Regions from separate parts of the Vibrio jasicida 090810c genome, predicted to be linked through region 1. Evidence: predicted binding sites of a transcription regulator. Region 1 holds the regulator's gene; the other holds the start of a gene.
The links. The regulator MetJ, encoded in region 1, represses methionine synthesis genes. The targets are predictions, from matches to a motif close to TTAGACNTNTANANGTCTAA.
Positions count from the first base shown of each region.

Region 1 (3,160 bases):
CGGTTATTTCTAACGGCACGGCTATTCTTGGTCTTGGTAATCTTGGCCCGCTGGCTTCTAAACCAGTAATGGAAGGTAAAGCGCTATTGTTCAAACGCTTTGCTGGTTTAGACTCAATTGATATCGAAGTAAAACACCGCACGATCGATGAATTTGTCGACACAGTAGCAAACATTGCTGATACATTCGGTGGTATCAACCTAGAAGATATCAAAGCACCAGATTGTTTTGAGATTGAAAAGCGTCTGATTGAGCGCTGTGACGTGCCAGTATTCCATGACGATCAACACGGTACAGCGATCGTAACGGCAGCAGGTATGTTGAATGCAATCGAGCTGCAAGGTAAGAAGCTCGAAGACTCAACGATTGTTTGTTTAGGCGCGGGTGCGGCGGCAGTCGCGTGTATGGAGCTGTTGATCAAATGTGGCGCGATGCGCGAGAAGATCTACATGCTGGATCGTAAAGGGGTGATCCACACGCGTCGTGATGATCTCAATGAATACAAACAGCTGTTTGCTAACAACACAGATAAGCGCACGTTGGAAGATGTGATTGAAGGTGCAGATCTTTTCTTGGGTGTATCGGGTCCAAATCTACTACCTGCAGAAGCATTGAAGCTCATGGCAGACAAGCCAGTTGTGTTCGCATGTTCAAACCCAGATCCAGAAATCAAACCTGAATTGGCTCACGAAGTGCGTGATGACTTGATCATGGGTACAGGTCGCAGTGACTACCCGAACCAAGTAAACAACGTATTGTGTTTCCCATTCATCTTCCGTGGCGCATTGGATGTTCGTGCAAGCGAGATCAATGATGAAATGAAACTGGCTGCGGTTGACGCGATTCGTGAATTGGCGAAAGAGCCAGTACCGGAAGCGGTATTAAAAGCAGCTGGCGTCGATAAGCTAGAGTTCGGAACTGACTACATCATTCCAAAGCCAATGGATTCACGCCTACTACCACGCGTGGCAAAAGCGGTGGCTCAAGCTGCGGTTGACTCTGGTGTGGCACGTATTGAAATGCCAGAGAATTACATGGCTCAATAGTGGTAAAGTAAAATTTAAAAATAAAAAAGGGACGCGAGAGCGTCCCTTTTTTTGTTCTTGGAAACCGTCCCCAGCACAGCTTCTATCATCGACGAATTTGTAAGCAATTATTCTTCGTCGAATGCTTCGAATTCGATTCCCATCGCTGTCATGATTGCTTTTGCTTCGGTAGGAATATCGTCTGGACGGTCTTTACGCAAATCTTCATCAGTTGGCAGTGGTTGACCTGTGTAAGCGTGTAGGAACGCTTCACACAGTAGTTCACTGTTAGTCGCATGGCGTAAGTTGTTGATCTGGCGGCGTGTTCGCTCATCAGTCAGCACTTTTAAAACTTTTAGCGGGATTGAGACGGTAATCTTTTTCACTTGTTCGCTTTTTTTACCGTGCTCAGCATACGGGCTAATGTATTCGCCATTCCAGTCAGCCATTGCGCACCTTCATTAATGTAATAAGTTAGAAAAATAAATATAGGTGCTGATTTTAGCTGCATTTACTGCCATAAGCAAAGACATATGGACGTCTAGAAGTGTTGACGTCTCATTTTTAGACAAGTAAAGTGAGGTTAATAGTTAGGGAAGAGTGTTAATCAATTGAGCAATACAAGCTAGATATAGCGCATTCCCATTTAGATGTCACCACCCGTGAAAGGATACACCCATGAGCACCCGTAAGCCTGCGACCATTGCTGTACGCACTGGTATCGAGTCAGACAGCCAATACAACGCTGTTGTACCACCTATTTACCTTTCTACTAACTATGGCTTCCCTGCATTCGGTGAAGTGCCTCAATACGATTATACCCGTTCTGGTAACCCTAACCGAGGCTTACTAGAGCAAGCATTGTACGAGCTTGAATCAGGCAAAGGAGCGGTTGTCACTAACTGTGGTACATCAGCATTAAACCTTTGGGTATCGACGTTTCTTGGTCCTGATGATCTAATTGTAGCGCCGCACGATTGCTACGGCGGTACCTATCGTCTTTTCAATACTCGTGCGAACAAGGGTGATTTTAAAGTGCAGTTTGTCGATCAGTCGGATCAGCAAGCTCTTGATGCGGCGATTGCGAAAAAACCAAAGCTTATCTTGCTAGAAACACCGTCAAACCCGCTTGTGCGCGTGGTCGATATTGCCGCTGTGTGTGAAAAGGCAAAACAAGTCGGTGCACTGGTTGCCGTGGACAATACCTTTTTGACACCTGTGTACCAAAAGCCTTTGGAGCTAGGTGCGGATTTTGTTATCCACTCTACGACGAAATACATTAACGGTCACTCCGACGTTATTGGTGGTGTGGTGATCACTAAGAGTGAAGAGCATGCAGAAGAGCTGGCGTGGTGGGGCAATTGCATTGGGGCGACGGGAACACCATTCGACAGTTACATGACATTAAGAGGAATTCGTACGCTGGGTGCGCGAATGCGAGTTCATGAAGAAAGTTCTCAAGATGTACTTGCTTACTTACAGACTCAATCGTTAGTTGCACAGATTTATCACCCAAGTTTGCCAGAGCATCCTGGACATGACATCGCCAAGAAGCAGCAATCCGGTTTTGGCTCTATGTTGAGCTTCGAATTCGCAGGATCATTTGAACAGCTCAAAGTGTTTGTAAAAGAGCTGGAATTGTTTTCGTTAGCAGAGTCCTTGGGTGGGGTTGAAAGCTTGATTTGTCATCCAGCATCGATGACACATCGCGCGATGGGGGAAGCGGCATTAGCTGAAGCTGGTGTTTCTCAACAGTTACTGCGCTTATCCGTTGGTCTTGAAGATGCACAGGATTTGATCGCCGATCTTGAGCAAGCATTTTTAAAAGCAGCACAGTAATCGGGAGAGAGAAAAGTCATGAGTGTACAACGTCAGCTGCATAAATTTGGCGGCAGCAGTTTAGCCAACCCCGAATGCTATTTACGTGTGGTTGAAATACTAAAAGAGTATTCAGCCGAAAATGATTTAGTCGTGGTGTCTGCGGCAGGGAAAACCACCAATCGCTTGATCGAGTTTCTTGAAGGTTTAGATAAAGACGGTCGTGTTGCGCATGAAGCATTACAAAGCTTGAGACACTTCCAAACTGAATTGGTAGAAGCTTTGTTAACAGGTGAGGCACAGACGCAACTGCTTGC
Region 1 covers NZ_CP025792.1:2,580,270-2,583,429, forward strand. Annotated here, with positions in the region: gene C1S73_RS12340 (malic enzyme-like NAD(P)-binding protein) at 1-1,046, shown strand, start outside; gene metJ (met regulon transcriptional regulator MetJ) at 1,154-1,474, opposite strand; gene C1S73_RS12350 (O-succinylhomoserine (thiol)-lyase) at 1,704-2,864, shown strand; gene C1S73_RS12355 (bifunctional aspartate kinase/homoserine dehydrogenase II) at 2,883-3,160, shown strand, end outside.

Region 2 (3,160 bases), 1.3 Mb from region 1:
GTGTGATTGGCATCATATAAAACGTCAGATATAGGGGTGTGCTAAATTAGCCTTAACTAAAAAATCTTTTTTAAATAATAGCTTACATTACCCTGAGCAGAAATGAACGAAGAATAAAACGGAGTAAGGAACACTTGGTATTCTTTGTTTCTGAATACCAAGTGGTGTGCTGAAGTTCAACAGTTAAGACATTCGATTGAGCTGTGTTTGGTATTTCTTTTTAAGTGCTTCATTACCTGCTGCGCCTTCAAGTTCAACCATTAAACGAAGCGAAGGTTTTTTGACCCCATACATTTGATTAAAGCGCATAAGACGAATGCGTGCATCTGTGTAGTTGCCGCTTTCTATTTCTAACTTTGCTAACTGGAGAATGGATTTTGGACGGTGAGGGTCATGATCAATAGCGCGCGTGAAATAGTATTTTGCTCTTTCTGTATTGTCGGATTTGAGTGCGCAAAAGCCTGCATTCTCATAACTAGCAGGGATAAGGAAGTAATAAGGCTGTTCAATGGCGCGGTTGAACATTTTATCCGCTTTCTCAAAACTTCCTTGCTTACATAAGAATGTGCCGTAGTTATTAAGTACGTTACCGTTTTTGGAATGTTGTCGCAGAGAACGTTTGTACATCTCTTCTGCTTTTTTGTCTTCACCAACCGTTTCGTAATAATGAGCCATAGAAAGCTGAGCACGGTAGTAGCTTGGAGCGTGGGTGAGGGCTTGTTGGAAGTTATCATGTGCTCGGATCATGTTGCCACCGTCTAGGTATCCCAAACCAAGTGCGATACGAGACTCAGCCATGGCGACCGGGTCGGCTTTTACAACTGGACTATTACCATCTTCATTCACGGTCACACAACCGAGCAGGCCAAACTGAGTCGCCAGTATAAGAGCGCTGAGTTTTATGATCTTCATTTGTCTTTCCCACATCCCTAATTCTTTCAGCATGATATGAATTACAGTGCAAAAGCCTAATGAGGAAAAAACACAATGCGATCAGGTTTGCAAACTCGTATGAAAAAGCCGCCAGTTGGCGGCTTGGTTCACAATCTCTACGAGTGAATTAATCGTCTTTGGTAAAGGCGGCTTCGCTGAAATGGTCCAGGTCGTAAGGCGTTTGTTGATAAACGCAGTAGTTTAGCCAGTTTGAGAAAAGCAGGTGACCATGGCTACGCCAACTTGCGACAGGGCCGTTATCCGGATTGTTGTTCGGGTAATAATTAACAGGAATAGCGGGCTCCATGCCTTCACCTAAATCACGAATGTACTCATTATGTAACGTATGAGAGTCGTATTCAGGATGACCAGTGACAAAGACGTTACGTTTGTCTTTGGTTGTTGCAAGGTAAACACCCGCAACATCAGACGTGGCGAGAATATCGAGATCGGTATGTTCTTCTAAGAACTCTCGTGAGAAATCTGCATAACGAGAATGTGGCGCCAAGAAAGTATCGTCAAAACCACGCAGAACTGGGTGGTAAGGGTTGTGAATTTTATGATGATAAACCCCAGATAACTTTTCTTTGCGGGTTTTTTTGGGTAAATCGTAAAGCAGTTTTAAACCTGCTTGTGCTGCCCAACACACATACAGTGTGGAGGTCACGTGGTCTTTTGCCCATTCCATGATGGTTTTTAAGTGGTCCCAATAAATGACATCTTCAAATTGGACCAAACCGAGTGGCGCCCCAGTAATGATCATGCCATCGAAATTTTTACCTTTTACCATTTCAAATTGACGGTAGAAGGTATCAAGATGCTCAGTTGGTGTGTTCTTACTTGGACGATTATCGATACGCAGTAGCTCGACATTTACTTGCAGAGGGCTGTTTGAAAGTAGGCGAAGAAACTGAGTTTCGGTCTCAATTTTTTTTGGCATTAAATTGAGGATAAGCACTCGCAATGGACGGATTTCCTGACTTGCCGCTCGACTCTCGCTCATCACAAAGATGTTCTCTGTCCTTAATACATCGCTAGCGGGTAACTGATCTGGAATTCTAATTGGCACGGCTTTCTCTCCCTAAGCTTCACTTTTTAGACGTCTATACATCTAAAGCTAACGCAATTGCTTACGGATGTCGATACGAAATGTGACTTTGCACAAGATTTCTTTTGCCCAATAAAACAAAATGCCCAGTGGTTAACTGGGCGTAATAGCTAAGCAAGTTGGTCATTACCTTCAATTAGATAATGATTACTGACCGAGCCTTCGGTACGAGCTTTAAGATGCGGAATATAATCTGGGTCATTCATAAAATTGAGCGCAGCCTGCCGAGATGGCCATTCGATAATGATTCGAAGGGCTGGTGAGTCTCCCGTTCCTTCCAACCGTTCATGAACATTAGTACGTGCAATGTAGTTGCCACCGTGTTTCTCAACTAAATCGTTTGAAACGTTTACATAAGCGGGTACCCAGTCTTGGCTGGTAGGGGTTACATCTAGTACAGAATAATAGGTCACGGTTTGCTCCTTATTTGTGCTCTGACCAATGAATTTTAGTGTAATGAGATAAAGCGATTGTGATAAGCAAGAAGGATTGCAAAACACTTTTTAGATTCTATTGATAATGGGAATCGGATGACGATAACGCTTAACGAAAGCGTATTGAATATCCGATTAAGTGAACGACCAATTGTGATTGCGGCAAGGTTTCTGATTACATCTTACTGCAACGTGTCGGCTAGCATTTGTAGGTTATTATGATATCAAGTTAGTATGATTCTTGAGCTGTGATACTAATAAATACCTTAATCAGCTAACCGACGCGTGCTTTAAGTGCGTTGTTTGGGTCATCATCGTCAGTGGAGGACATCATGTTCGGTATGTTTAAAAAGAAAGAGACGATTCAGAGTATTGCGCATCAGGTACCAACTCTCTTGCTGAAAGAGTTTGGCGATAAGGAAGCTTACTCGCCAGAAGAAATTGACCAAGCGTTAAATCAACTCGGTCATGAAAAGCATGCGGATGCTACGAGGTATCAATACGCTTATGGCATGTTTGCGAACTTAGTCAGTTATGAACGACTGGGTTTAACGGAAGAGCTTGGTAATTATGGTCATTTTCAGCGAGAAGTCGGCAAGATGCTGCTCAACACACCCGAGCCTATCGATATGCACATATACTTTGAACTTGCTCAGCAACCTGAGTTTAATACAAACCAAGTTGA
Region 2 covers NZ_CP025792.1:207,768-210,927, forward strand. Annotated here, with positions in the region: gene pilW (type IV pilus biogenesis/stability protein PilW) at 184-912, opposite strand; gene metA (homoserine O-acetyltransferase MetA) at 1,061-2,002, opposite strand; gene C1S73_RS01290 (DUF1330 domain-containing protein) at 2,152-2,454, opposite strand; gene C1S73_RS01295 (hypothetical protein) at 2,808-3,160, shown strand, end outside.
Region 2: a site for MetJ is predicted at 2,029-2,048, ahead of metA (homoserine O-acetyltransferase MetA). Genes of this name have one in related genera too.